2 regions of the Paenibacillus sp. Soil724D2 genome follow, and region 2 is predicted to be linked to the other one. Evidence: predicted binding sites of a transcription regulator. Region 2 holds the regulator's gene; the other holds the start of a gene.

Region 1 (8,100 bases), on a different contig from region 2:
AAAAGAAAAACAAGAATCGAAATGAAATGCTTTGCAGAGTCGATAAATAAAACTTGATAGACTTTCACCCGAAATAATTTTTGGAATTTTCCCGTTCATATTCTCACCTCAATGAGTGTATGTCCATTTTCCCAAAAAAGTATGCATATTAATTCGATAGAAGGATATAAACAATAATATTTAATTCAAAAAAGCCTTCCGAAGGTGGTGAAATCCGTAAATATTCTACTAAGAAATAAGCATATTTTTTGTGTATTTTGGTCAGCAATCTTTTGAAAAATGAATATTAGACTAGCTGGATAATAACGAAACGGCATCCAGGTACTGCATATAGTCCGCCGCCTTCGACATTAACATGCCAAAAAAATCAGCAAAACCAATAGAATGCGTGCACCAATTACATTATGTCGCATAAATAAATGGTCCCTATTTTTGATCAGACGTTTTGGACAAACTTAAAGTTATGGTATAAGTGAATGTTAAACCTCACAACGTGTGGCATTTGAGAAGATTTTTAACAATTAATTGTGTATCCAATTGAATTTTTTAATAAATACTATCAAAGCGGACATATAAAACCCAACTCGGATTGAGTTGGGTTTCTTCTTTTACGGAAATGCCTTTATTCAACTATAGTAGAGTACAATAAAAATTAGGTTTATTATTTAAGAGGTAATCGGTGTATAGCTTCGTCAAAAAAATAGTTAATATCGACAACAATGCAGTCTTTCAGTACGTCGCCAATTGAGTATTTGTTCGCTTTATCGGTCGGCATAGTGGAGAAAGCTAGTCGAAATTCTCTTTGGTACTTAAAAAAATCTTCTTTCCAAAAAGCCAAGCCGATGTCTCCTTCAATAAATTGTTCTAGTTGTTCTTTGTACATGACCCCGGCAGAATAATCAACGTATCGAACGCCTGTTATTTGTCCGTAATGTTCATCTTGAATTGTTGCAGCTACAAGATGTGGAAAATCGTTCGGCAAGATGACGGCACTTTTCCCGAAATTATCGATAATCTTCTGCTTGTCTTCTTCGGTAAGGCTTAGTTTTACGTAGGCATATTCTTCGTCTGCTTGGACAACTTCAAAATCATTTTTCGTGAAAGCTGTAAAGCAAAACACCGGAACGTACCCGGCATCAGGATGGCGCAATATAATACCTTTTTTTCCAAACTCAGCTACTACTTCGCCTGTTCGGTTATCAACGACACTTAGGTTCTCCACTTGACCCACTGCCGCCCCTTCAAGTCTATCACCTTGCCCACGTACCTGTTCACGTTCTTCTTGTTCGATGAAGCTTTTCAACGGTTGCATAAAAAGATTACCATCTAAAAGGTCTTGAACGTACTCCGGTTTCGTGAACTTAACGAAATAGTAAACCTGCTTGTCCTGCATTACATCCAACTCATTTAAGCGCATATGCTTACCCCTATCCTTCATTTTGTAATCCCCCGGTAGTTCACACCTCTTTAAGCGTATGAATAAGAAAGACGACTTCAGATATTCTTCGGCGATGTGGATAAATTATCCTGCCTGTTAACGGAGTGAAGGGCTGCAACGCGGCAGCCCCTACCGTATTTTATTATCCTTCTCCAGGCTTAATCAACGACATTTATATATAATCGATGAGAACTCATAGCGATCACATCGCAGCTACAGCAATGGCTATTATATTCTTTATCTGCTGGTTTATCGTCATTAAACGAAAACGTAAAACTGCGCAATAAAGAACGACTCAGAGGTTCCTCAAAAAAGGACGTTTTTGGAGAGATGTTTTGTATGGGACGTGCGGGAGAAATTATATAAATCATGTCAAGCTTTTCAGTGAAATGTAAATAGTGCATCGAGAAATCGATGCACTATTTTACATTTCCGCCTTTTTATTGTTGCCGCTTGATTATGCTGCTGATCCGTCCTCCCGGTTTTAATTCTTCCGCGATCTCGCTGCCACTGAACTGCATGGAAATTGCACTTGTTCCTTCGAACCCCATGACCACTAGAACTTCGGTGTCGGATGAAATGATCTGATTTAATGCTAGCTTATTGACACCTGAGACTTGGAAATTCTCCCAACCCTCAGACTTACTAAGCGCCTTAGCCTGGTCGGCGACTTTCCTTGTCACATAAAGAATCATCATTAATTTCCCATTTACCGGATGGCTGTTGATTTTATCTGTCGGCACCCCATCCTTTATTTCTGCCAAAGTATAAAATGGTTCGCCTGGCGTTTGTGGAGACGGTGTATGCTTGCGCTTTTCCTCCTCGTAATCTTGAATATCGGGAAGTCGACCACTTTCTTCTAGAGTTTTCAAATGCACGAAAATATCTATCATGGCTACCATATCAAGAGGAGAGAAATCGTAGTATCCCGAATCACTCATTAAAATTTTCTCCGCATTGCCGTGATCTTCAATGCAATGCAAATGCACAGGATGAATTGTAGTTATCCCCGCTTTTCCTCCTTGTATCTCCCCCCTGCAAGCAGTACGAAATCGTGTGCCAAGTTTTTTGGTGCATATTTTGCAAATAGCCGCTGCGCCTTTCATAAGCTGCTCCTCAAAATACAACTCTGCATCGACTACAGCTTGGCAGAATTTTTTGCGATCTCTCTTTTCGCCTAGATTTATCAGTATAGATAGTTCCATCTAATTCACCTGGCTTCTATAAATTTTTTGAAACCGCTTGCGGCAATGCTGATGAACCATCTCGATGTTTGCATCTTTGCCTGAACCGTGTGGAATCATCGCAATAAAACGTTCTTGGTTGCTTAGTACGGCATTACGGCAAACCGGGCAGTTAATCGGAACGCCGAGGTCTTCTATTTCCTTGAACCTCACGGTGGCGGCTGCGATTAATTGATCCATCGATCCGTTGCTGATCGCCTTTTGGCTCCTCATCACTACTTTATATTCACCATTGATCTTATCGAATTCAAGCATGTTCAGGTGGCGGTCCAGCCCTTTCTGATACGACAACACTTCATCTTCCGAGTTCAGAAAGGCGCTCGCGGTCACTTCGATTTCACCTTGGTCATTGAGCATCAAATCGCCGCTCACCGGATCATCCATACAAGAAGGGTGCGCCGCAAAAAAAACGAGCTGCGGGTCTAAGATCATGTCCAGTGTGCTTCGGATCCCCATTTTGAACTTGTCTCCGATAATGATTCTACACCGTGGGCATCTGAGGTTATAGTTCTTGAGAACATCTTTATAGTGTTTTTCTGCCTTCGCTAAAACGGTGAGAAATGCGCCTTCAGAAATCTTTTTTGTAGTTGGATCAACCAAAATATCTACGGTAATTACAAATGTATTTTCCAAGCATACCCCTCCGTTTGGTTAGATAAAAGTACACTAAATACCCTATGCGCCTGTACAGCGAAAAAGAAGCCGCTTCCGATATCGCGGCAACCTCCCTTTATAGTTTATTGAGCTAAAGTTTTCCATTAGCTTTGCTTGTGTGCTATTTGGTTTTTATTAAACAGCCAGTTCAGTCTACTTCATGATTCCAGAATGACTGCCCCAATACTTCATCATCATTTGGTTTGGCTTTGTGGTCTTGTAGTGTTTGGCAAACCGATCCTGGTAAGCATAATCAATATAATGCTTTAGATCCTCGAAATGATGAACTAGAAACATATTGATATGCACCTCCTTGATAGCTTTTAGGTTCTTTTTAATATTATTAGGGAATTGCTGATTTACCTGCCCTTGAAGAATCGTTGCGTCTTCGGGACGAACCAAATGCAGAATATAGGTGCCATTCGCGAATTTCGATATCGAAAAGAACTTAACGGTCTTCAATTGGTCCGGTTTAATAAGCACGTAGCCAAAACAATCCGATATGTCCTCATTACAATGCACTCGGTCCAAGGATTTTAGATATTGGTGAGCTCTATCTAACGTATGCAGTACGTAAGGGTGGTTCATAAAATGTGCGTAGATATATGCCTCTGATTTCACTCTGGAGTAGCCGGCGTTTTCTAACATTAATATAAACTGGTCCAGAAGAAACATGGTTAGAGTATCAAAAGAATGGGCTTCACGCACCTTCTTGAAGAATTCATGCATCTCTTCCCATGACCGTTGTAGGGGCGAGCGAATCGTTTCACCAACTGCAAATCGCTTTTCATGATCCTTGAGCTGCTGCAAGTTTAAATGAGCAGCACCAGCAACCTTAGCTTCAATTAGGAGTATGACATTATTTAAGCGTATCATCGCATCGGGGATAGTGTCTTTTTCTACAGCCGAAAGTATCTTTTCCTTCGTGGAGCGACCTTGAAGACTGGTAATTCCAACAACACAACCAATGCCGGCTCGAATTGCTAGATCGCTTCCTATTTGCATCTGATACCCCTTTGTAGGATTGTCTGAATCTTCGAGTTCCTGAATCCCCATATACTCTCGTATGAACATACCCGTCAATGAGACGTCTGAAAAGCGAAACAAGTCTAAGAGACTCTTAGTCAAATTGTTTTCTTTCTCCGTGTATTTATCGAATATCGAGAGTCCTTTATTCATACATGACACAACCTTACGTTTAGTGGGGATGGAAATATTTCATCATAACTTAAGTGCAGATGTATTATATAGAAATGCTCATTAGCTGAGAGAAAGGCTAATTAGCGGCAACCCTTTCGATGTTGAACCTATAGTTCTCGTTTATGGAATAAAATTATGCCAAGCGATTAGCTTTTAATAAGTGTAACTTTTCTGGTGGGATGCTTTTGATTAAATCACCACCATTTAAGTCGATAGCTTCCCACTCCGAATATAAGACAAAATCATTTGTTACAGGAATAATCTCGCTCCAGTCAAAGCTATTCAATTGATAAGCAACTTCAAATCTAACTTGTTGACAATCCTCCCATGTTTTATCCCAACTTTCTTCCTCCGTTAATTCCATAAATCGTTGTTGTTTGTCGGCAAATGAAGGTATAACTTGTTCCAACCCGATCTGATAATTAGCCGGCATTTCCGCAGAATTCCACAAGTATCCTAATCTATCATATTCATTGAGCTCTTCTTTAATCATTTTGTCCCGATAGGATCTGATACCTAGCGTAATTAAACCAAGGACGGGTTCATTGTCAGACCCGAAGAGGGAGATGTAACAAACTTCGTCTGAATCACGTAGTTTTATTTCTTTTACTGCATTTTTAATCTCTTTGAGCATATCTTGCTTTATTTCATTAAGAAGCGATTCTTTTAACATTCTGACACCCCTTAGAAATAATCTTTATTTGATAATTCCTCATAATTCTTCATTATCCTGCCTTTTACTTGAACAGCAAAAAGAGGAGTATGGAATAATTAAATCTAAAGTCCATTTATCCTCAAACTCAAAAAATTCACTTGCGTATTCATTACGTACTCGTTATATAATACAAACAAACGTTCTTAAATGGAGTGTGAGTATTAATGGGTAAGAAACTTCAAGCGAACGGCATCTGGGAATCTTCTCGTTTCATTGGACCTGAATTTAAAGAATCTATCCGACTTCAGCAACGCGAACTTAAACGGCTTCCACGCACTAATCTTGACCTTCAAGAAGTTCAGCTTATATCTGGATTGTTGAGCCAATCTCAAATGTACAATAAATTTATTCAGCTCACTTTATATGGTGAGTATCAAACGCGCACTTTAACCGGCATTGTGAATGGAAGCCAACGAGATAGCTTTCGATTGGATTCTGTCGATCCATTTAACGGAAATGAGGATTCTGAATGGATTTATTATCAGGATATAATAAAAGCGGAATTAAGCAAAGAATGGACTGAAGATGAAATGATTGACCCATGGATTGGGAACATTCGTTCTGGTTATGAGTGAATTAGCAGTTATTTATCTTCCAATAATGAAAATACTGTAAATCATTACCTATTTATGTGATAATGGTTCATGTCATTTTTTATTAAAGGAGATAATTCATGTTAAAACAACGGCAACTCAACGTGCATGCAGACTTTGAACGTATGCGGGTATTTCAACAGCCAATTTCAATCTTTTTCCAAGGTGAGCTTATTGGCGAGAATGTAATTATTCAATCTCATGATGATGAATACGTATTAGGTACGAATGGTGAACGCTTTGTTAAGGGGAATTGTCAGTTTTTTAATAAAAGATGAGTCGAAGAACACAAATGAAGAAAAAGGTCAATTTGCTAAGCAAATTGACCCTTTTCTTCATAAACTTAACAACTGCAACAAACTTTTTCTTGTTTTATAAACAGCGAGTACAAATTAAAGCGAAAGTTTGTTTTTTTACATAAACCACTCTGATAAAAATATTGTTCCATCTCTTTAGCCTTTGCTTCCGCCAACTTTTCCAGAGCATATTCATTTAACATTCAAATCACACCTTCAAAAATCAATTCTACAGGACTGTTCAAACGCAACCCTAGTTAAACAAAGGAACGCTGAATCAATTTTGATTGATCCAGCGTTCCTTTGTTTAACTGCTAACTTTTGCACACTTTTTTTAGATACTAAAATTTTATTTCCCCATAAGTTGTTCAAGATTCTTACCTTTATGTTGTGATCCTATATAATAACCACTAATGCCAACTATGACCAAGAACAAATAATCATTTTCCATTTTTGTATCAATTAACATGTTGGTAAGCAACTTTTTGTCAACAGTTGACGGTGTTGGTATAGCCTCTGGGTGAGTATGCCACTCTCCTAGATAGGTGATTTCTCCATTAGATTCTTCCCAGGCTCTATTTACAATCATTTGCGCTTTTTGAACGTTTCGCTCGAAAAAGTATCTACCTGATTTATCTGCAGATGAAGGTGTACTAATATTTTCGATAACAATTTTCTCATTTTTATATATTCTGCCTAGTAAAATACCACCGGCTTCATTTTGGAGACGTCCTACTTGTCGGTACGAGTAAAATACTTTCAAAACTTCTGGATTAAATATCAACAATCTATCACCAAATTTGTACTCCATCACCTTCTGACTTCAACACCTTTAAAAATACTCAGAGGATATCTACGCACAGAATAGTTTTCTGCGACAGCCCATCTTCCGGCAATTTTCCTCCCGCACGAACGTTGTAATTTCAAATCACCTAACCATGTAAAGAGCATGTTTTCAGATATTCTTCCAGATTCTATCTCATGAATTAAAATTGTTAAATCAGAAATAAACCTTTTTACTTCATTCACTCCGTATGGTACATATGAGCTTTGGCAACCAGCTTCACGTTTTGAATATTGTCCTGGATTTTCAAGAACGCTTTGGATGAATCGGTGATGCTCATCAAACAAATCCCGTAAGCTTCCTTCATTTTGAGGATCCACGTAAACAGCGTGAGCTCCAGCTAAATATGGTTCAACCCATACATACAGTAATGGCTTATCAATCAATCCATCTTTTTGCAGTTGGTCAAGTCGCAATTCAGTTGGTAAGTGACCAACCGCCACAATAGAAAAATCGCAACGGTTCAACAGTGTTTCATAATCACATAAAGCTTTCAACACATCATTGTTATTAATTGTAATTTCACTATGTGGTAAATGAGAAGTGATCATTTTACTTACGGCATCAACTTTATATTTCCCTACTTCTTTGGCGCCGCAAAGGTGACGTGCAATATTCTCAAAAGTTAGTTTTTCCTTATCCACCAATAGCAATTTATGAATACCCATATCAACCAGAGACCTTGCTAGATGGCTTCCAATTGAACCACAACCAATTACGCCAACTCTTCGGCTAGTTGAAATACTTCCATCGCCGCCGCGTGTAAACAATCTTACCCGATCCACTCGGGTCAAATGATATTTATTCACCTTTAGGTCCTTAAAATCACGCTGTAACTCAAGTAATGCATTTTCTTTACCCGGTCGAAAACCTTTGAGCGTCTTTTGAACCTTTCCTTTTCCTTTAAAAGCACTAGATTTAAATTTTAATGCCTTCGGATGCTCCCAAGATCCAATAATCTGCCCTTCTCCATTTGGAATAGAAAAAATAACTGTAGAGGGTCTACCATTTGCATTGAGGAAATCTAACAGCGGTTTTACAGCATTCGGACTATATTTTCTTAGACATTTGAGCAATTCACCATTTGATTTTGGAAATGGGGGAATACCTATAGAT
Region 2 (8,100 bases):
AACCGTCCAGATCATCGCTCCCGAAATCTTCAGCTGTTAAGTTCTCTTGCTGAATCATTGTACCCATGGCACCATCTAGGATCATGATTTTCTTTTTAAGCTGCTCTTGTATTGGTGTTTTGGTCATTGCATGACTCCCTTTCAACTTATCCTAAAGCAATAGAGAATAAAAAAAACGACAAATTATGTTATGCTTTAGTGTAACAGAATCCGGCTTCTATGAAAAGAATTTGAATTATCACAATTACCTATAGGTTTTATCGGAAATTCTTATGTTCGACCATCGACAGCTAGCTATATTTCCACTATAATACATAAGGAGAGACTTTGATCTCCAATCAAAGATCCCTATATTATATTTACTCAGAAAGAGGGATGCAGCTTGGCACAAATTAGAATTCGCAATACGAATGAACGTATTGAAGGCGAAGAGCAGGTCAAAGCCTTCTTGGATAGTCAAAATGTTGTATATGAACACTGGGATGCTAACAAGCTTCCGGTAGCACTACGTGAGAAATTCATTCTAAGTGATGAAGAGAAAGCTGAAATTATTAGTACTTATGAAGAAGAAATTCGTGATTTGGCTGCTAGACGCGGTTATGAAATTTGGGATGTAATCGCGCTTTCCGATTCAACGCCTAACATCGAAGAGCTTCTGAAGAAATTCGAACAAGTACACACACATACGGAAGATGAAATTCGTGCAATCGTTTCTGGACGAGGAATTTTCATTATCAAATCCGAAAGCGAAGTTGGCTATTTTGATGTTGAACTTGAACCAGGCGATGTGATCTCAGTTCCTGAGAACACGAACCATTTCTTCACACTTATGGATAATCGTGAAATCGTTGCCGTTCGTCTCTTCATCGAAAAAGATGGCTGGGTTGCTTATAACATTGATGATCCAGAATTTAGCAAAGCCTAATTCTATTATATGATGCAAAAACCCAACAGCGCTGGACTTAACGTCCTATGCAGCCGTTGGGTTTTTATTTATTCTGTGTTATCCGTTAGCAATAATCGGTAAAATATCTTGAAGACGGGAAACCTCATATACAGGAACGATCTCATCTCCACTTTGAAGCCCATGGTGATTAATCCAAATATTGCGCATACCTACGCTGCTAGAACCAAGGATATCGGTTGTCAATTTATCTCCGATCATGATTCCTTCCTCAGCTTCTATCCCAAGAAGTCCCAGAGCATGGTTAAAAATCGATGTCGCTGGCTTACCTACGCCAAATTCACCCGAGATCACAATATGATCAAAGTATGGTGCGATATTGGGGACACCTGCTAATTTTTCCTTTTGCAGATCTGGCGAGCCATTCGTTAATAACAGTAATTGATAGCTGCCTTTCAAAGCGTCCAATACTCGAAACGTTTCCTCATATACGTAAGGACGGCGTCGGCGTTCTGCTGGAAATAGTTCTCCAAGCTTATACCCGAGCTCACGATCCTCTATCCCCAACGCCGCAAGCCCTCTTGTCCAAGACTCCGTACGATATCCTGGCGCTAGTTTCTCAAGCTTACGAAAGTTCTCATTCTCACCTTGTGTGAAATTAGCCCATAAGCCTTCAAAGGGATTAATCCCAATCATCTTCGTAAACGCAAAGGTTTCAAAAGATTCATATAAAGAACGCGCTTCCTTGCGAACAGAGGCTTCCAATTCCGCGGGATTCACCGCAACGTGCTTTGCAGCTTCAGCACTTGTCGCTTCGAATGCTTCCTGCACACTGCGATCATCCCACAGAAGCGTATCATCTAAATCAAAAAGCACAGCTTTCAACGTCATCATTCATTTCCCCTTTTGAATGTTGTATCTATATGAGCAGCGATTACTCTTCGTCCGTAAACTTGATGGAATCAAGTTGAACTTTAAGATTGCCGCGGAATGCTTCAATATATTTCTTTCTGAGTTCGTTGCGTTCATCGATTTCCGCATCTGTTAAGCCAACTGTTTTCGCTTTACGAGCAAGCTCATTAATACGTTCGATATTCTGTTCCATGTTGTCACTCATAATGATCCTCCCAGTCAAAAATTCAATATGAGTACTACTTTGCCATCCCTACTAAGGAATGTCAAGAGACAACAAAAAGAGGCATAGGAACATGTGTCCAAGCCTCATCATATTTAGAGTCTATTAAAAATAGCAGAGTGAATTTAAGGAAGCAATAAAACCTGTCCTTCTTTCAAGGAGCTGGTGGATAAATGATTGATTGTCTTTAATTTATGTATGTAGGAACGAACGTTCTCATCGTTTTTTTTATGTGTGGAAGCAATATCCCAGAGTGTGTCTCCACGTTGAATAACGACTTGATCTTGTACGACAGCTTTCGGAGTGATGTTAATAGGTGTCTTGGAAACTGCGGTCTTCGCAGTTGCAGCCCCATCCCCTGCATAGGCTTGAACCATAGCACCAAATGAAAACAAAGTACCAAGAATAACTGCTAATAAAATGAAGCGAACAATAGCTTTTGTATAACTAGAATGAAATGTCATCCCTTTGGATGTGCTAGCAGATCTATGAGGTGCGTTTGTTGTGTTAGTGTTTGAATAAGCCATATACATGAATAATCATCTCCCAAACATTTGTTCTGGTATTAGAATAACACGAACACATGTTTGAGTCAACCCTTTTCTCGAACTTATGTTTGTACGAACTCGGGTTCTATGTTATACTTTGGGTAATGATTCCCAGTATTGGAGTGATAACTATTGAGTAAGATTTCGCAGCGTCAACAAGCTATATTGGAATTCATTAAGAATGAAGTGAAAGATAAGGGGTACCCACCTTCCGTTAGAGAAATCGGCGAGGCAGTTGGACTAGCTTCTAGTTCTACAGTTCATGGACATTTGGAGCGTCTTGAGAAGAAAGGTATGATTCGTCGAGATCCTACAAAGCCACGTGCTATTGAAATTCTAGGACTTGACGGTGCGGAAACGCATTTTGCAGTTTCTGTAGCTCGTGTACCTCTCGTTGGTAAAGTTACAGCCGGTGTGCCTATTACAGCAACAGAGAACATCGAAGACTACTTCCCTCTTCCTGTCAGCATGGTAGGAGATAATAATGTGTTCATGCTTAGCGTCATGGGTGACAGTATGATCGAAGCCGGTATTCATAATGGCGATTATGTCATCGTAAAGCAACAGCAAACCGCTAATAACGGGGATATTGTTGTAGCAATGACGGAAGATGATGAAGCAACGGTGAAACGCTTTTACAAGGAGAAGGATCATATTCGTCTTCAACCGGAGAACTCGGCTTTGCAGCCAATCCTTTTGAAACATGTTACGATTCTTGGCCGTGTCATTGGTTTGTTCCGGGATATGTAATAGCACTACAGCCCTTATTCTACATACAATGCCAATGATAAAGAACCGAGAGGACAATAGTCCCTCGGTTCTTTTGGATGTAAACAGCCTTAAATTACATGGAGCAATGGGGCAAATTGAGGAACTTAAAAGATAGTGAGGCAATCGATCCAAATATAGATATTTCAAAGTTAATGAAATGGGCTTTAATCCCGTCATAGCCAAAAAGGCTGAACTGTGGATTCAGATAAGAGCCTCTAGAGACTGCTATTACGTCATTAAGATCAAATTTTGCGTAAATAGAAGCTTCTAGAGACTTCTATTCGGTAATATTTGGCCCTATTTGATTCAACTTTAAGGAATAGGAATCTTTAAAGACTTCTATTCTTAATATTTCCACACTTTTGGACAAATTAGCGGTCTCTAGAGACTTCTATTTTCTATTTTCTAGCTTCTAGCTTCCTTTTTCCTTCTGCGGTCTTCATCAGCTATCTGCTATCTGCTATCTGCTATCTGCTATCTAACCCCTTGATAAACTCAGGAGTACTCACACCTTTGGAATTAAGCTAACAAATCAGATAAATACAACTAAAATGCAAGCGCCCAATTTCCACGACGGAAAATAGGCTCAACTGTACCATCACCAAGAACACCATCGATCTCAAGATCAGCCGTCCCGATCATGAAATCCACATGAATCAAACTGGTGTTCCCACCGCGAGCTTTCAGCTCTTCACTTGATAAAGATACGCCATCCTGCAAATTGATCGGGTAGCAGCTGCCTAAGGCCAGATGGCAGGATGCATTCTCATCGATGCCCGTATTGTAGAAAATGCGGTCAAGATTAGAGATCGGCGAATCAAAAGGTACGAGCGCAACTTCTCCCAAATAGCGTGCGCCCTCATCCATATCCAGCAACCTTGCTAGATGCTCATAGCCGACTTCTGCCTGATAATCCACAACTTTCCCGTCCTCGAATTTAAACGAAAACCGATCCACAAGCGCCCCATTCACATTTAATGGCTTGGTGCTCGACACCGTCCCATGAACACCCGTTCGCTTAGGCATCGTGAAAACTTCCTCGGTTGGCATATTCGCCACGAATCGTATTCCACTTGCGTTCTCCGTATCACCGCCAAGCCAAATGTGACCCTCCGGCAATTCGACTCGTAAATCTGTGCCTGCCGCTCGATATTGAAGCGCCTCGTATTGCTTCTCATTTAACACGCTGCGAACGCGCTTCAATTGATCCATATGAACTCGCCAAGCAGCTACCGGATCCTCTTCATAAACGCGATTTATACGGAAGATTGCCTCCCACATTGCATCGATCCGCTGTTCTTCAGGCAAATCGGCATACACTTTGGATGCCCACGCTACCGTAGGCGCTTTGATTAAGCACCAACTGAACTTACTTGTTCTCACATAGTGTTGATACTTTGCTCTAGCCGTAGCCATGGATTTGGATGCTCTAGAAATCATGCTTGCATCAATACCTGCGTACAAATCAGGATCCGGTACTTTGATATTCAGTAAAGCTCCACCATTTTCTACAAAGCGTTCTAACATACTCGTATACCACTCTGGATAATAATCAAAAGCTTCATCATTGGCATATTCAAATCTGCTGCGAGTTATCACATCATCCTGCCAGTGCACTTGGACAAAATTTGCCCCTGCCTCATAGGCTTTTTTCACGATAAGTCTAGTTAAATCTAAGGATTCTATCGGCGACTCTATCATCAGATCCTGGCCTTTATGGAGGTTAACCCCAACCTTAACTACAAGCTCAGCGTACTTCTCCAAATTAATTTGAAAGTTGTCCAACATACTTATGATCTCCTTCGCGTGAAAAAGCCCATCAGTTCAGAATCGTTCCTGAAGGCTGACGGGCTTTTCATATCTAATTGTTGCTTAATATCAACTTGCTAGGCGATTAATAAAGGGACAGATATTGATCTCTTTCCCATTGGTGAACTTGTGTGCGGTACATATCCCACTCAATTTCTTTAAGTTCATAGAAATGAGCCAGAGCATGTTCGCCAAGTGTATCGCAAATCACATCATTGCGAAGCAGCTCGTCCAACGCTTGTTTCAAGTTCAATGGCAAGGTAGGAATACCATCGCTCTCTCTTTCCTCTTCGGTCATCACATAGATGTTACGATCAGTAGGAGGAGGAAGCTGCATTTTGTTCTTAATGCCATCTAGACCGGCAGCAAGCATAACAGCGAGAGCCAAGTATGGATTAGCAGCCGGATCCGGGTTACGAACTTCAACGCGAGTGCTCAAACCGCGGGATGCTGGAATACGGATCATTGGACTACGGTTACTTGCGGACCATGCTACATATACAGGCGCTTCATAACCAGGCACAAGACGTTTGTAAGAGTTAACAGTAGGGTTCGTAATCGCAGCAAAAGAACGTGCATGACGAAGAACACCCGCCATATAATGTCTAGCTACATTACTTAAACCTAATTTATCGTTCTCTTCATAAAAAGCATTTACATCACCTTTGAATAAGGATTGGTGACAGTGCATACCAGAACCGTTCATACCGAACAAAGGTTTAGGCATAAAGGTCGCATGCAAACCATGTTGTCTAGCAACGGTTTTGACGACGAGCTTGAAGGTTTGAATTTGGTCAGCCGCTTTAATCGCATCTGCGTATTTAAAGTCGATTTCATGTTGACCTGGCGCCACTTCGTGGTGGGATGCTTCAATTTCAAAACCCATCTCTTCAAGCGTCAACACGATATCGCGGCGGCAGTTTTCGCCCAAATCCATCGGAGCCAAATCGAAATAACCGCCTTGGTCATTTAGTTCCGTTGTTGGATTGCCTTTTTCATCCGTTTTGAACAAGAAGAATTCTGGTTCAGGACCTACGTTCATGGCCGTAAAGCCCATTTCTTCAGCTTGTTTCAATGCATTTTTCAAGATAGCACGCGGATCTCCTGCGAAAGGTCTGCCGTCTGGCATATAAATATCGCAGATTAAACGTGCTACTTTGCTTTCGGTAACCCATGGGAAAATAACCCATGTATCCAAATCAGGATACAAATACATATCAGACTCTTCAATACGCACATAACCCTCAATGGAAGAACCATCGAACATCATCTTGTTGTCGAGTGCTTTTTCGAGTTGGCTGTAAGGAATTTCTACGTTCTTGATGCTTCCCATCAAGTCCGTAAATTGCAAACGAATGAACCGAACATTTTCTTCTTTGGCAATGCGTAAGATATCTTCTTTGGAAAAATTGTTGTTGTAGCTCACGTGTGCAGTCTCCTCTCAATTTACGAGCGATTAAGAAATGCTATTTATAAAATCGGGAAAGCTGACCTTGAATCAGGGAAACCTGATCAGGGCGTTTACCTCCGCCAATCAACTGCTGCTTAAGCATTTTGTGCAGTTGGGAGTCGGTTAATTCTTTACGCTTAACTTCTGTGTGCTCATTCAGTATTGTGGCATCTTCTGAATCTTTATCGACAGGGATAAGAACCTGCTTGATCCCAGCGATGTTTACACCTTTTTCAATTAAATCTTTAATTTCAAGAAGTCGTTCTACATCATTAAACGAATACAGTCGTTGATTACCAGCCGTTCTAGCTGGAATAATAAGTTCATGCTGCTCATAATAACGAATTTGTCTTGCGGTTAAATCAGTCAGCTTCATGACGATCCCGATTGGGAATAACGCCATATTTCTACGTATTTCATCACTCATGCTAATCACTCCTGGTCAGTAAATACCTCTATCTTATTGTACCTTTGTAACAAGAATGTGTCAAGGAGTGTCAGGTTTGTTCACAGTCTTATTTTTCACAACAATCCCTTGTCTTCCATATGTTGGATTGCTGTAAGTACCCCTAACTTACAGTGTGAGTAGGTAAGCCCGCCCTGCAAATAGGCGATATAGGGCTCACGAATCGGCGCATCTGCGGACAGCTCCAGACTGCCGCCTTGAATGAACGTCCCGGCCGCCATAATGACGGGATGCTCATAGCCGGGCATATCCCACGGCTCCGGCACAACGTGCGAATCCACGGCAGCCGCCTTCTGGATGCCCTGCACGAACGTGATCAAGTGATCCGCCGACGTGAAGCGGATCGCTTGGATCAAGTCCGTGCGCGGCGTCTGCCAGCGCGGATGGCTCTCGAAGCCCAGCTCTTCGAACACCGCGGCGGCGAAGACCGAGCCCTTGACAGCTTGCCCCACCAAGTGAGGGGCAAGGAAAAGCCCTTGAAACATCGCTCGCGTGGCGCCGAGCATGGCACCGACCTCGCCCCCAATACCGGGGGCGGTCAGTCTGTAGGCGGCGAGCTCCACAAGGTCGCGCCGCCCGGCAATGTAGCCCCCGGATGGGGCGATACCGCCGCCGGGGTTCTTGATGAGCGAGCCGGCCATGAGATCGACGCCAACCTGCGTCGGCTCCTGCAGCTCGGTGAACTCGCCGTAGCAATTATCGACGAAGACGATCAGGGCCGGGTTCACTTCTTTGACGAATCGGACCATTTCTCCGATTTGCTCCACCGTGAACGAAGGCCGCCACGAGTAGCCTCGCGAGCGCTGTATGCCGATCACCTTCGTATTCGGCTGTATGGCAGCCGCTATGGCCGACCAGTCCGGCGCGCCTTCCCCAGTCAGCGCAACCTCGCTGTACGCGATGCCAAAGTCCTGCAGCGACCCCATACCGTCGCCAGGCTTGCCAATGACCTTATGCAACGTATCATAAGGCTTACCCGTTATGTAAAGTAGATGTTCCCCTGGCCGCAGAACACCG

Evidence for each region. Region 2 encodes LexA, which represses DNA repair genes until DNA is damaged. Its sites were predicted from a motif close to CGAACATATGTTCG; they were not measured.
Region 1: the regulator LexA is predicted to act here: its motif matches at 5,382-5,395, upstream of ASG85_RS14215 (YolD-like family protein).

What each region holds. Positions count from the first base shown of each region.
Region 1 is NZ_LMRY01000012.1:243,034-251,133, reverse strand. Features, by position in the region: gene ASG85_RS14245 (TniQ family protein) at 1-99, opposite strand, end outside; gene ASG85_RS14240 (hypothetical protein) at 662-1,438, opposite strand; gene ASG85_RS14235 (hypothetical protein) at 1,879-2,544, opposite strand; gene ASG85_RS14230 (hypothetical protein) at 2,644-3,315, opposite strand; gene ASG85_RS14225 (hypothetical protein) at 3,490-4,515, opposite strand; gene ASG85_RS14220 (hypothetical protein) at 4,670-5,209, opposite strand; gene ASG85_RS14215 (YolD-like family protein) at 5,416-5,826, shown strand; gene ASG85_RS14210 (hypothetical protein) at 5,925-6,122, shown strand; gene ASG85_RS14205 (Mov34/MPN/PAD-1 family protein) at 6,490-6,951, opposite strand; gene ASG85_RS14200 (ThiF family adenylyltransferase) at 6,951-8,100, opposite strand, start outside.
Region 2 is NZ_LMRY01000008.1:35,855-43,954, reverse strand. Features, by position in the region: gene metH (methionine synthase) at 1-127, opposite strand, end outside; gene ASG85_RS10455 (1,2-dihydroxy-3-keto-5-methylthiopentene dioxygenase) at 383-925, shown strand; gene ASG85_RS10450 (HAD family hydrolase) at 1,004-1,795, opposite strand; gene ASG85_RS10445 (DUF896 domain-containing protein) at 1,839-2,021, opposite strand; gene ASG85_RS10440 (LysM peptidoglycan-binding domain-containing protein) at 2,165-2,572, opposite strand; gene lexA (transcriptional repressor LexA) at 2,720-3,337, shown strand; gene ASG85_RS10430 (aminopeptidase) at 3,905-5,143, opposite strand; gene glnA (type I glutamate--ammonia ligase) at 5,253-6,593, opposite strand; gene ASG85_RS10420 (MerR family transcriptional regulator) at 6,634-7,044, opposite strand; gene ASG85_RS10415 (aminotransferase class I/II-fold pyridoxal phosphate-dependent enzyme) at 7,140-8,100, opposite strand, start outside.